Catenuloplanes indicus: one gene and its partner. The protein of the gene in region 1 interacts with the protein of each later gene in a pairwise test. Links are inferred from orthologs where the notes say so. Each region holds a gene or a part of one and is shown on either strand. Other genes may lie near its edges. The genes, in order: rlmN and ftsZ.

Evidence for each region.
Region 2: the proteins of rlmN (region 1) and ftsZ interact in binary tests that used the Escherichia coli proteins (3 or more experiments, as listed by UniProt). The link is inferred for Catenuloplanes indicus from one-to-one orthologs.

Annotation. Positions count from the first base shown.
Region 1 is NZ_JAUSUZ010000001.1:6,342,978-6,349,892, reverse strand. What follows is about bases 2,443-5,314. They hold rlmN (dual-specificity RNA methyltransferase RlmN), read right to left. Parts: upstream 4,532-5,314; coding sequence 3,353-4,531; downstream 2,443-3,352. Other genes in these bases: J2S42_RS28805 (phosphatidate cytidylyltransferase), read right to left, coding at 4,725-5,314; J2S42_RS42135 (DivIVA domain-containing protein), read right to left, coding at 2,443-2,673. Also shown: J2S42_RS28825 (Rieske 2Fe-2S domain-containing protein), read right to left, coding at 1-1,017; J2S42_RS28820 (DUF2631 domain-containing protein), read left to right, coding at 1,202-1,423; more of J2S42_RS42135, read right to left, coding at 1,507-2,442; more of J2S42_RS28805, read right to left, coding at 5,315-6,236; frr (ribosome recycling factor), read right to left, coding at 6,236-6,793.
Region 2 is NZ_JAUSUZ010000001.1:2,767,292-2,774,182, forward strand. Bases 4,004-6,851 are described here. They hold ftsZ (cell division protein FtsZ), read right to left. Parts: upstream 6,054-6,851; coding sequence 4,953-6,053; downstream 4,004-4,952. Other genes in these bases: J2S42_RS12430 (YggS family pyridoxal phosphate-dependent enzyme), read right to left, coding at 4,196-4,894; J2S42_RS12440 (cell division protein FtsQ/DivIB), read right to left, coding at 6,398-6,851. Outside these bases: J2S42_RS12400 (potassium/proton antiporter), read right to left, coding at 1-891; J2S42_RS12405 (DUF167 domain-containing protein), read right to left, coding at 888-1,184; J2S42_RS12410 (hypothetical protein), read right to left, coding at 1,230-1,886; J2S42_RS12415 (DivIVA domain-containing protein), read right to left, coding at 1,908-2,738; J2S42_RS12420 (YggT family protein), read right to left, coding at 2,809-3,108; J2S42_RS12425 (cell division protein SepF), read right to left, coding at 3,151-3,906; more of J2S42_RS12440, read right to left, coding at 6,852-6,891. UniProt on the Escherichia coli protein: Essential cell division protein that forms a contractile ring structure (Z ring) at the future cell division site. The regulation of the ring assembly controls the timing and the location of cell division.

The DNA of each region.
Region 1 (6,915 bases):
GATCGACTCTTCGAGCAGCGGCTCGATCCGGCGCTTCATCTCGGCCAGGACGTCGATCTCCGGGTGCCGCCAGGACGCCTTCTCGGCCTCGATGATCGGGCGCTTGCGCTCGCGCATCTCCTCCAGGTGGGCGGCCTTGTTCGCGAAGAACTCGTCGACCGGGACCGGGTGCTCCGTGGTGATGCCGCCCTCGGCGTTCAGCTCGGAGACCGAGCCGGGCAGCAGGACCACACCGTTGGTGCCGCCGACCTTGGCGTACTCGGTGAGGAACACGCTCTGGTCCGGGAAGATCGCGCCCTCGTCGCCGAAGATGTCGTTGAACTGGTAGAGCGAGTCGTCCAGGAAGCACGGCGGGCCGGCGATCGGGAAGACGTGGTCGGCCTTCAGGTCGTCGATGTAGCGCCAGGTGCGGTCGAACTGCCGCTCGCGCTTCTGCTTGCCGAACGCCCGCTTCGCGGCCTCGGGCAGCTCGTAGACCATCGGGTACCAGATCGCGCCGGAGAACTGCAGCATGTGCGCGTGCACGTGACCCAGCTCGGCGAAGCGGGACAGGTCGGACGGGCGGGCGTCGTTCTGGTTGAGCAGGCGGACGCCGTCGTACTCGACCCAGAGCGAGGAGTCACCGATCGGGCCGTCGGTCGGCGAGATCAGCGCCTGGATCATGATCTTGAGGCCGCCGTCGAGCTCGACGACCTCCTCGTTCTTCGTCTTGATGAAGCTGCGGAAGCCCAGCTCGCGCAACTCGTCCTCAAGCTCGCTGGTCGGATACTCCGGGAGCAGCACGGCGGCCTTCTTCGACACGTACCGCTTCAGGTTCTCCGCGTCGAAGTGGTCCCGGTGCAGGTGCGAGACGTAGAGATAGTCGACCTTGCCGAGCGACTCCCAATCCAGCTGCGAGTTGTCCGGGAACGGGAACCACGACGCGAAGAAGGCCGGGTTCACCCACGGATCGGTGAGGATGCTTCCGGCCGCGGTGTCGATCCGCATGCTCGCATGACCGGTTCCCGTCACTCGCACGGCACTGCTCCCTTAAGCTACGACGGTCGGTGGTTCCGGCCAGACGTTACCGGACCCGCGCGGGGCATCGCCGGTGCGTCGGCGGAGAGGCTGGATGCGTCACAGGAGGCTTGCTGCGTCCCGGCATCCGCCGCATGTCAGACTAACCGCGGATGTGAACGCACAGCGCGAGGAAGGACCCACAGTGGCGGATAGCGAGCCGGTGGTCGCACCCGATCAGCTCAAGCCCGGCAACCGCAGGGCGGGACGCATCCTCGGGGTGCTGACCATTCTGTCCCTGCTGGCCTGCACGCTGGGGAACCACGAGGGCAACATCGAGAACATCTTCCTGGTCGTGATCGCGGCCGGCATCGCGGTGACGCTGATCGGCGACGTCGTACTGCGCCGCGCGGGTCTGCGCGAATAGGCACCCGCCTCAGGACCCGAAGATCAAGCCCGCTCCCACGGTACGCCGGGGAAGCGGGCTGATCCATGTATGGCGCCGGACGCTCAGTGGCCCAGCAGGATGTCCTTGACCTCCTTGAGCGCGGCGTCCACCTCGGCCTCGAAGTAGCCGCCGGGCACCAGGCCGAACTGCAGCGTGTCCAGGTCGTTCTCGTTCACCGGCATCGGGCCGCGGCCGGACATCGCCGTGAGGATGCCCTCGAACAGCCGGTCCACCTGGTCCGGGTCGTAACCGCTGCCGAACCGCCGCGGCTGGAACGTGCGGCGCAGGTGATCCACGCGCTGCAGGTCGTTGCCGGGGCCACCGGGGCCCATCGGCGGCGGGCCGCCGAAGCCGCCCGGGCCGTCGCCGTAACCGTCGTCGTAACCGCCGCCGGGTGGCGGGATGGGCGGGCCGCCGAACGCGCCGGGCGGTGGACCGCCACGGCCGGGGGGCGGGCCACCGGGGCCGGGGGGTGGGCCACCCGGGCCCCCGCCCATCCCGGGCGGGCCGGACTGCGGCTGGGTGCGGGGACGCCGCTCCAGCTCGGGCAGGCGGATCTCCGCGGTCATGTCCATCTTGCCGTGCCTGCCGGGCTCGAAGCCGGGGAAGCCGCCGCTGGGTGCGTCGAAGCCGCCGCGGTCGCGCGGGTCGTCGTACGGGTGCTGGTCGTAACCGCCGGGGCCCATGCCGCCGGGGGCCTGAGGTCCGCGCGGGCCGGGGCCGCCCGGGCCCATGCCACCGGGGCCGCCTGGGCCCATGCCGCCTGGGCCCATGCCACCGGGGCCCTGCGGGGCGCCGGGGCCGGGACCCTGCGGTCCGCCGCGGGGCGGAAGGTCGAAGCCGCCGGTGCGCGGGTCGTCGCGCGGCGGCACGTCGAAGCCGCCGGTGCGCGGGTCCTCACCGAAGCCGCCGCGGTCGCGGGGGTCCCGCGGGGGCGGGCCGCCGAAACCACCGGTGCGCGGCTCGTCGAAGCCACCGCGGTCGCGGGGATCGCGGGGATCGCGGGGATCGCGCTGTGGCGGGCCGCCGAAACCGCCGGTGCGCGGCTCGTCGAAGCCGCCGAACGAGGGGCCGTCGTCGAAGCGGCCGGCACCGGCCGGGACGCGCCCGGGCGGGCCCATCCGGTCCGGCGGGCCCATCCGGTCGGGCGGGCCCATGCGGTCCGGGGGGCCCATCCGGTCGGGCGGGCCCATCCGGTCCGGGGGGCCCATGCGATCCGGAGGACCCATCCGGTCCGGCGGGCCGAAGCCGGGACCGTCCGGGCGGCCGGGGGCGTCGAAACCGCCGGTGCGGGGCTCATCGAAGCCGTCGTCGAAACCACCAGGGCCGTCGAAACTACCGGGGCCGTCGAAACCACCGGGGCCGTCGAAGCCGCCGGGGTCGTCGAAGCCGCCTGGCCCGAAACCGCCGCCGGGGCCGCTGTGCGCGCCGGGGCCGCCGCTCATCCGGTCGGGCGGGCCCATCCGATCCGCGCCGGCCGGGACGCGCTCGGGCCCACGGGCGCCGCCGCGCTCGTCGAGCTCGGCGAGCTGCCGCTCGACCCGGTCCAGGTGCAGGTCGACCTGCCATTCGTCGTACCCGCCGAAGCGCACGCGGAAGACCACGTCGTGCACCTCCTGAGCGGTGACCGGCGGGCCGCTCTGCTCGCCCGCCAGCGTGGCCTCCACGCGGTCGAGGAAGGAGTCGACCTCCTCCACCTTGTACCCGCGGCGAAGCGCACGCCTCCGGAAGCGCTGACCCTGACTCGTCACTGTGTCTCCTGGTCCTGGTTCGCTCGCTCGGCGCCGGCGGGCGCCTCCGCACACGCGGCCGTCAGTGAACCTCGTTCATCGCGGCCCCGGGCCCGGCGGCCGTGAAGAGCGTCCATCCATGCGACGCCAAGACGTACATACCCGCGAGACGGAGGGTTCATCGTGCCTCCGCGCCGTCGACCGTGCTCGCCGCCAGCTGGCCACAGGCGCCGTCGATCTCCTGGCCGCGCGTGTCGCGGACCGTGGTGGAGACACCGGCCGCGCGCAGACGGCGGACGAACTCGCGCTCCACCGGCTTGGGACTCGCGTCCCACCGGCTGCCCGGCGTGGGGTTGAGCGGGATCAGGTTGACGTGCGCCAGCTTCCCGGCCAGCAAACGGCCGAGCAGGTCGGCACGCCACGGCTGATCGTTCACGTCCCGAATCATCGCGTATTCGATCGACACGCGCCGCCCCGTGCGCGCCGCGTACTCCCACGCGGCATCCAACACCTCGGCCACCTTCCAGCGCTGGTTGACCGGAACGAGTTCATCGCGCAGATCATCATCGGGCGCGTGCAGGGACAGCGCAAGGGTCACCGACAGGTCCTCATCGGCCAGTTTGCGCATGGCCGGAACCAGACCGACGGTCGAAACCGTGATATGCCGCTGGGAAAGCCCCAAACCATCCGGCGCGGGACTGGTCAGGCGCCGGACCGCGGCGATCACCCGCGGGTAGTTCGCCAGTGGCTCACCCATGCCCATGAACACCACGCGGGACAGCCGCGGCGGGGAACCGGCGACCGCGCCGCTCGCCGCGACACCGGCCAGGTAGACGACCTGGTCCACGATCTCGGCGGTGGAGAGGTTACGGGTGAGGCCGGCCTGGCCGGTGGCGCAGAACGGGCACGCCATGCCACAGCCGGCCTGGCTCGACACGCACGCGGTGACCCGGTCCGGATAGCCCATCAGCACGCTCTCCACGAGCGCGTTGTCGTGCAGCCGCCAGAGCGCCTTACGGGTGGCGCCGTCGTCGCAGGACAGCTCGCGCACCGGCGTGAGCAGGTGCGGAAGCAGGTCGGCGCCGATCTTCTCCCGGGCGGCGGCCGGCAGGTCGGTCATCTCCGCGACGTCGCGCACCAGACGCCCGAAGTAATGGGTGGAGAGCTGCTTGGCCCGGAACTCGGGCAGGCCCAGTTCCTTCACCGCGGCGCGACGGGCCTCGGGGTCGAGGTCGGCCAGGTGGCGCGGCGGCATCGCCGGACGACGGCGACGGGGGCCGGCCTGCGCGGGCACGGCGTCGTCGGGCGTCTCCGGGGTGCTGGGAACGACGGGGATGAGAGGGAGAGTCGGGCCCATCACGGTGTCTGCAGCTGCCTCACTACGTCGGGTCATTTCTCGCGGCGGGAATCTCACCAGGGTGGGAACACGGCCGCGACCTGTCCAGTCTCCCACGGTACGGCCGGTCTTAATGCCGCACAGGGTGCCAAAGCTGCGTGATCGCTCACCCCTACCCCCTCGCCGCGAGAGCCGGCCGGCCCCCGCGGCGCGCTCAGGAGCCGGGCGCGAGCACGGAGAGCAGCAGGAATGCCGTCGGCAGCGCGAACAGGATCGAGTCGAGGCGGTCCATCAGGCCGCCGTGGCCCGGGAGCAGATTGCTCATGTCCTTGATGCCGAGATCCCTCTTGATCATCGACTCTGCCAGATCACCGAGCACCGCGGAGATCGTTACGCCGATTCCGAACAGCGCGCCCCACCAGGGTGCCACGCCGAGCAGCAGATAGACCAGCAGTGCGCTGCCCAGCGCGGACGCGAGCGCGGAGCCGGCGAAGCCCTCCCAGGACTTCTTCGGGCTGATCGACGGCGCCATGTAGTGCTTGCCGAGGAAGACGCCGGCCGCGTACCCGCCGGTGTCGGTGAGCACCACCGCGACCACCGTTACCACCACACGGGCCACGCCGTCGTCCGGATAGGCGAGCAGCGCCGCGAAGCCGCCGAGGAACGGCACGTAGACCGCGATCAGCGTGGCCGCGGCCGCGTCCCGGAGGAACCCGGCCCGGCCGTCGCCGAGCCGCCACAGCATGCTGGCCAGCACCGTGACCAGCAGTCCGAGCGCGAGCGCGTCCGGGCCGGCGTACCACGCCAGGCCGGCCATCAGCACGCCGCCGATGGTCAGCGGGATCTGCGGGGCGCGGGCACCACCTACCGCGAGCGCGCGGGTCATCTCCCAGATGCCGACCGCGATCAGGGCCGCTATGAGCAGCAGGAAGCCCTCGCGCCAGAAGAACAGGGAACCGGCGACGACGGCACCGAGGCCCAGGCTGACGCCGATCGCGGCCGGCAGGTTACGGCCGGCCGACGGCAGGCTGCGCCCCTTCGCGATCTCGTCGTCACCGGACTCGTAGGCGGCCTGCCGGACCGCGTTGCCGGCCGCGGGCGCACCGGTCCAGGTCGCGCGGCGGCGCCCCTTGACCCGGCGGCGCGGCGGCTCGGGCAGATCGCCGAGGTCCGGCGCGTCGCTCTCTGCGGGCCCCGCGGGCGGCATGCCGTGCGGACGGCCACCGGACACACCGGCTCCGGGACCGGAGGGCACCGGGCCGCCCGCACCCGGGCGCACCGGGCCACCGGCTCCGGAAGGCGGGTGGCTCTCGGCCCCTGCGCGCAGGCGACTGTCGCCCCCCGGGCGCACCGGACCGTCGCCCCCCGGGCGCACCGGGCCATCGCCCCCCGGGCGCACCGGAACGCCGAGACCGGAACGCGCCGACGTGTCCGGACCGAGACGCGTGTCGGCACCCGGGCGCACGTCGGGGCCCGGGTGCACAGGGGCGCCCGGGCGGCCGGGGACCACGGCGGGTGGTGGGCCGGACGGGCGGTCCAGCACGAACTCCGCGGTGGCGCCCGCCTCCGTGCCGGGCGGCGCGTAGCCGGGCGCGATCGGCTCCCGGCCGCCTGGCCGGTCACCGCGGGGGTCGCGGTCCGGGCGGTACGGGTCGGGCGCGGCACCACCGTGCCGCGCCCGCTGCCGTGCGTCGCGCGCGTCGTCGTAGGGGTCGAGGTGCGGCATCAGACCTCGAGGAGCTCGGCTTCCTTGTGCTTGACCAGTTCGTCAACCTGGGCCACGTACCGGTGGGTGAGGTCGTCCAGCTCCTTCTCGGCGCGGCGACCGTCGTCCTCGCCGGCCTCGCCGTCCTTGACGATCCGGTCCAGCTCCTCCTTGGCGCGGCGGCGCACGTTACGCACCGCCACCTTGCCGTCCTCGGCCTTGCCACGGGCGACCTTGACCATCTCGCGGCGGCGCTCCTCGGTCATCTGCGGCAGCAGGATGCGCAGCATCGAGCCCTCGTTCGACGGGTTGACCCCGAGGTCCGAGTCGCGGATGGCCTTCTCCATGGCGCTCAGCTGCGAGGCGTCGTACGGCTTGATGATCGCCATCCGCGGCTCCGGGATGGCGACGGAGGCCATCTGCGGGAGCGGCGTGGGCGTGCCGTAGTAGTCGATGACGATCCGGGAGAACATCGCCGGTGTGGCGCGACCGGTGCGGATGGAAGCCAGCTCGTCCTTGGCGTGCTCCACGGCACGCTCCATCTTTTCCTCGGCCTCGAGGAGCGTATCGTCGATCACCGCTCCGTCGCCTCCTCACTCCTGCTCGGCGGGTGCTGCGTCCAATACCCGGGGTCATCCACTGGTCCGGCAGAACTCCGCGCTGCATGCGGCGCGGCGCCTCCCGTACCCCATCATGCTCT
Region 2 (6,891 bases), 3.6 Mb from region 1 along the record:
GTCGATCGCGCCCGGCAGCCGGTCCGGCGCCGCTAGCAGGCCGAGCAGCACGAACAGGCCGATCTGCGCGGTCCAGGCCAGCCCGTCCGCGAAGCCGAGGATCGCGGCCCGGTGCGGCAGCCGCGCGTTGCCGAGCAGCACACCGGCGACGTAGACCGCGAGAAAGCCCGACGCGTGCGCGACCGCACCGGCCGCGTACGCCAGCACGGTCAGCGCCACCGCCGCGATCGGGTACAGCCCGGCGGACGGCAGCGCGGCGTGCCGGAGCAGCCAGCGGCCGGAGACGCCCACGGCCCAGCCGATCGCGGCGCCGGCCACCAGCTCGTACCCGACGATCAGCAGCTCGTACCACCAGGGATGGGCGCCGAAGCCGGTGGTGGAGAGCAGCACCACGACTATCACCACCGGTGCGTCGTTCATGCCGGACTCGGCCTCCAGCGTGGCGACCAGCCGCGATGGCAGCCGCAGGCGGCGCAGTGTGGCGAAGACCGCCGCCGCGTCCGTGGAGGAGAGCACCGCGCCGTAGAGCAGTGCGAGCCGCCAGTCCAGGCCGAGCAGCAGGTGCACGACCACGCCGACGGTGACGATGCTGACCGCGACGCCGGCCGTGGAGAGCAGCGCGGCCAGGCCGAGCACCGGGCGCAGCGTGCTGGCCCGCGCGGTCAGGCCGCCCTCCGCGATGATCACGATGAGCGCGCAGAAGCCGAGCACCCGGGTCAGCTCCGCGTCGTCGAACCGGATGCCCAAGCCGTCCTCACCGATCAGCAGACCGATGCCGAGGTAGATCAGCAGGCTGGGGAAGCCGAAGCGGGTGGAGATGCGGACCGCGGCGACCGCGATCAGCACGACGGCGGCGCCGAGCAGCAGTGCCAGGTCTATGTCGCCGCTCACCCGCCGTCCCGCAGCTCGGTCACGGCCGCGGCCAGCGCCTCGGGCGCGTCCGCGACCAGGAAGACCTTGTCGCGGCTGGCGGCGCCGAGCCTGAGCGTGACGGACGCGGGCCGCACGCCGAGCGCGGTCGCGAGGGCCCGGCGCGCGGCCTCGGTGGCGCGGCCGTCGACCGGCGGCGCGTTCACGGCGACGACCAGCGCCGGGCCGTGCGGCCCGTCGTGCCGGCCACCGACCCGCGCGCGCGATGCACCGGGCTTGACCCGGACGGGCACGGAAACGTCCATGCCCCTCATTCTGTCGAACGCAGCTGCGGGGGCCCGGTTACGCGACTGTGAAGATCACACTCGACGAGCGTCGGCGAGCAGCGCGCTGTCCGGCTCGCACAGGCCGCAGGGGGTGAAGCCGAGTTCGGCCGCCTCGTTGACCGGGAGCGGCTCCGCCTCCTTGTCCATCAGGTGGACGCAGCCGGCCAGGTGGTATCGCGGACGGCCGTCCACCACGTAGACGTCGGCGGTCATCCGGGCGACGCGCGCGGCCTCGGCGGCAGAGACCAGCTGCGGTTCCGGCTCGTCCTCCGGGTCGTCGGCCGGCTCGCGCGGCGGCGGGACGGTGGCCTCGCGGTAGGCCGGCGCCTCCGGCTCGGCGGCGCCGTACCCCGGGTAGGCCTCGTCCCGGAACTCGGTGGAGGTGACGGTCGACGGGGTGCCCTCCCGTCGCTGCCGGCGGCCCTCGTAACCGGCGAACTCCTCGTCGAGGTACTCCTCGGCGGGCGCACCGTACTCATCGCTCTTCGAGTCGGCCTCGGCCATCACGTCCGCGTTGTCGACCATCTCGGCGCGCGCGGCGGCCGCCTGCCGCATGCCGACCACCAGGGTCACGGCAGCGAGCAGACTGCCCACGATCGAGCCGATCAGGAGCAGGCTGGACGCGCTCATCAACCCGAGCACGAGCAGCGTGATCGCGACGAGGATGAGCAACAGGCTGATGACGATCATGGCTCACCCCCGTCGCGAGGACTAGCGGCCGGACTCGATCGAGGAGCCGCTGCGACCGCCGCCGTACGACGAGGCGAGACCCGCCGCGGCGAGACCGCCGGACCCGCCCACCGCGCGGTTGCCCTCGCTGCGGGTCAGCTCCGCCTCGAGCCCCTGGCCACGGCCGTCGAGGTCGCGGAGCTGGCTCTCGAGGTACGCCTTCAGGCGGGTGCGGTACTCCCGCTCGAACTGCTTGAGCTCCTCGATGTGCTTCTGCAGCGCCGACCGCTTCGCGTCCAGGCCGCCCATGGCCTCCTGGTGACGCTGGCGGGCGTCGCGCTCCAGCGCGTCCGCCTTGGCCCGCGCCTCGCGGGTGACCTCCTCCGCCTTGGTGCGGGCGTCGGTCAGCAGCTTGTCGGCCTCGCGGCGCGCGTCGGCGACGTGGTCGTCGGCGGTGCGCTGGGCCATCATCAGGACGCGGAGCGCCTGCTGCTCACCGTCCGGGTTGGCACCGGGGCCACCCAGGCCACCGGCCGGGCCACCCTGCGCGCGCACCTGGTCGAGCTCGGCCTGCATGGCGCGAGCGGCCTGGTCGGCGGCGGCCTTGTCCCGCTGGACACGGTCGAGCTGCGCCTTGAGGTCGTTGAGCTCGGCGGCCATCCGCGGGTCGGCGCCCGGACCGGCCGGGGCGACGGGGCGACCGCCACCACGCTCGACCTGAGCGCGGAGCTCGTTGTTCTCTTCGATCAGACGGGCGAGCTCGCGCTCGACCTCGTCAAGGAAGGCGTCGACCTCCTCCTCGTCGTACCCCCGCTTGCCGATGGGGGGTTTTTTGAAGGCGACGTTGTGGACGTCGGCCGGGGTCAGCGGCATCGAAACTCCTCGGGTCAGTTGCGGCCGCGTGGCGCGCTGGTCGTCAGGTTCTCAACCCTTTGCACGTTGTTCACCTGATGATCAACGGCCGTACCACGAGTTCCATCAGCACGATCAGGATAACCAGCAGCACAAGGGAGGCCAGGTCGAAGCTCACGGTACCAATTCGCAGTGGTGGGATCACACGCCTCAACGCCTTGAGGGGTGGATCAGTGACGCTCCACACCGACTCCAGTGCCGCGGCCGCACCCCGGCTCGGCTGCCATCGCCGCCCGTACTGCAGCACCGCGCCCAGCACGAATCGTGCCAGCAGTGTCAGGAAGAACACGTACAGCAGCAGGTAGAGGACTTGCAACACGATCGACAGCACGGCGAGCGGGGCCCCTAGTAGCTCAGGTAGGACAGCGTCGGGTCAGGTCTGACTGAAAAACCCGCCCTCGGCGATCTTGGCCTTGTCCTCCGCGGTGACCTGAACGTTGGCCGGCGAGAGCAGGAAAACCCGGTTGGTCACTCGCTCGATCGTACCCCGAAGACCGAACGCCAGTCCGGCCGCGAAGTCGACGAGACGGCGGGCGTCACCCTCATCCATCTCGGTGAGATTGATGATCACGGGTACGCCGTCCCGGAAGTGCTCGCCGATCGTCCGCGCCTCCCGGTACGTCGTCGGGTGCAGCGTGGTGATCTGGTAGCGCTGCTCCTCCTCCGGCACCGTGACCCGGCTCGGGGTGGGCAGCGGCGGCGCCAGCGCCAGACTCTCCTGCGTGGGGTAGGTGAGCGCGCCGGACACCCCGCCACCCGTTCGGGTGATCGGCCGTACCGTCGCGGTCTGCTGCTCCTGCTGCTCCCGCTCGCGCTCGGCGCGCTCGGCCTCGATGCGCTCCATCTCCTCGCGCACCGAGGAGCGGGACGGCCGCTCGTGCCGCTCCCGGTCGATGCGCGAGGTCCGGTCGCGGAGGTCGGACCGGCCGCGGGTGCGGGGCACCGCGGGCGGCTCGTCGATCTCCTCGTCCTCGTCCTCGAAGTCCTCGGTGTACCGCCGGCGGTCGTGGTCACGCCCGCGGTAGCTGGACCGGTAGCCGTCGTCGCTGTAGCGCGAGTCGTCGTAGCGGGGGTCGTCGTCCTCCTCGACGAGACCGAGCCAGACACCCGCTCGGCGCAGGGCGCTCATCCGATCACCTCCGCGCCACGGAGGCGGACAGCGTGACGCAGCACCGCGAGCCCCTCCCGCGTCCGCCGAGCGTGCTCGCCGAACCCCGTACCGTTACGCCCTCTCATGCCTGCCCCCACCTCGCCTCCGCCGTGACGGCACCGCCCCCTGCCGTGCCGCTGCCCTGCGGTGGAACCTCGACATCAGTCCCTCCCCGGACCGGCGAGGGCCGGTTGATACCCCCGCTGGACCTTCGTGAATCCCCCATCGCGGTTGAATCACACTCATGTAGTTCGGTTCCGCGGTCAGGCTACCGCAGCGGTGCGCGCAAGCCGAGCAACGCGCCGCCCACCCTCACGTGTGTCGCGCCGTGCGCGATCGCGGCCTCCAGATCGCCGCTCATGCCCGCGGAGACGAGCTCCGCGCCCGGGTGCGCGGCCCGCACGCGCGCCGCCACCGCGGCCAGCCGGGCGAACGCGGCGGCCGGTTCCCAGTCCTGCGGCGCCACCGCCATCACACCGCGCAGCGTCAGCTCCGGGCGGGCCGCGATCGCGTCCGCGACCCGCTCGACGTCGTCGTCCACGGCGCCGCCGCGGTGCGCTTCGCCGTCCAGGTTGACCTGGACCAGCGCCTCGATCGGGGTGTCCCGCTGCCGGGCGGCCGCGGTGGCCAGCGCCTCGGCGAGCCGCTCGCTGTCCACCGAGTGCACGACGTCCGCGTACCGGGCGACCGAGCGGGCCTTGTTGCGCTGCAACTGCCCGATGTAGTGCCAGCGGACCGGCGCGGTGACCGCCGCCGCCTTCGGGGCGGCCTCCTGGTCCCGGTTCTCTCCCACGTCCGTGACGCCGAGCGCAGCGAGGTGCTCGACGTCCGACGCCGGGTAGGTCTTGGTCACCGCGATCAGCGTCACGCCGGCCGGGTCCCGCCCGGCCGCCGCGCACGCCGCGTCGATGCGGGCGCGCACCACGGCAAGGTTGCCGGCGATCTCGTCCCGCCGCGCGTCACTCACTATTGTCCTCCGGAGACGAACCGGCCCGGGGAGTCCCCGGGCCGGTCAATGGCACTGCTCAGGAGCCGTTCTTCAGGAAGTCCGGCACGTCGACGTCGTCGAAGAGCACCTTGCGGCGCTCCTGCGGCGGCGGCGGGAGCGGGTTGGCCGGTGCGGTCGGCAGCGGCGCCGGCTGCGGCTTGCGCACCGACTCCACCGGCTTGTACGCCGGAGCGCCGCCGTCGAAGCCGGCCGCGATCACGGTCACCCGGACCTCGTCGCCGAGCGCGTCGTCGATCACCGCGCCGAAGATGATGTTGGCGTCCGGGTGGGCCGCGTCCGTGACCAGCTGCGCCGCGTCGTTGATCTCGAACAGGCCCAGGTCGGAACCGCCGGCGATGGAGAGCAGCACGCCGCGGGCGCCGTCCATGCTCTGCTCCAGCAGCGGGCTGGAGATCGCCGCCTCGGCCGCCTCGACCGCGCGGTTGTCACCGCGGGCGCTGCCGATGCCCATCAGCGCGCTGCCCGCGCCGGACATGACGCTCTTCACGTCCGCGAAGTCGAGGTTGATCAGACCCGGCGTGGTGATCAGGTCGGTGATGCCCTGGACACCGGAGAGCAGGACCTGGTCGGCCTGGCGGAACGCGTCCATCATGCTTATTCCGCGGTCACCGAGCGCGAGCAGCCGGTCGTTCGGGATCACGATCAGCGTGTCGCATTGGTTGCGCAGCTCGTCGATGCCGGACTCGGCCTGCACCTGGCGGCGCTTGCCCTCGAACGAGAACGGCCGGGTCACCACGCCGATGGTGAGCGCGCCGAGCTTGCGCGCGATGTTCGCCACGACGGGCGCGCCACCGGTGCCGGTGCCGCCGCCCTCGCCACAGGTCACGAACACCATGTCCGCGCCCTTGAGGACCTCTTCGATCTCGTCGCGGTGGTCCTCGGCCGCGTTCTTGCCGACGTCGGGATTCGCACCCGCGCCAAGACCGCGGGTCAGCTCGCGCCCCACGTCCAGCTTCACGTCGGCGTCACTCATCAACAGCGCCTGCGCGTCGGTATTGATCGCGATGAACTCGACACCCTTGAGCCCAACCTCGATCATCCGGTTGACGGCGTTGACGCCGCCGCCACCGATACCGACGACCTTGATAACCGCCAGGTAGTTGTGCGGAGGAGTCATCGGTCTGCCTTCCCTTCCCCGAGGTTGACGGGCATCGGCGACAAAGGCCCGGTCAGGCCGTGTCGACTTATGCGCCGGAACGTTGAGGTTGAGGCGGAACCCTCACCCTCTACTAGAGGTCGAGAGTTATGTCAACCACGCAACCTCTCCGGCAACGTATGCGGACGTGAGGCCTCAACCAAGAACCGACACGGCGTGTCGTGTTTCTGGTCGTCGCTCCGCTCCTCCGGCTCGGCGCCTCAGATCCGGCCTGTAGTGGAACATTTGGGGCAAAAGAAGACTGCTTTGTCCCAAATGTTCACTACGGTCGGCGGCGCCTCACACCGCGTGTGTCGAAAGTCGCCCTATCTGAGCGACACGACCTCGGGCGCGCTGACGTCGATCGTCTTCTCCTCGCGGCCCAGCAACGCCGTGGCCACGGAAGACTTGACCGGATTCTGCGAGGAGTCGCCCCAGATGATGGTGCGCTCGTCCGCCAGGTTGAGCCGGATCCGGGCCGGCGCCTCCACCGTGACGGAGATCAACTTTGCCTTCAGCTCGGCACTGAGTGCGGCCAGCACCTCCAGCCCGGCGCGCGTGTTGACGTCGTCGGGGCCGGGCTTCGCGACCTCCAGGCGGGGCAGCTCGGCCGGGCGCTCCGGCAGCGTCCGGAACGCCACGCCCTCGTCGTCCACGACCGCGAAGGCGTCGCCATGCGGCACCGCGGCCACGCCGGTGCGCTCGATCACCTCGATCAGCAGCGTGCCGGGCCAGCGGCGGGAGACCACCGCGCGGTCCACCGGCGCCAGCGCCTCCACCCGGGCCGCGACCGCGCCGGTGTCCACCCGGGCCAGCGGCG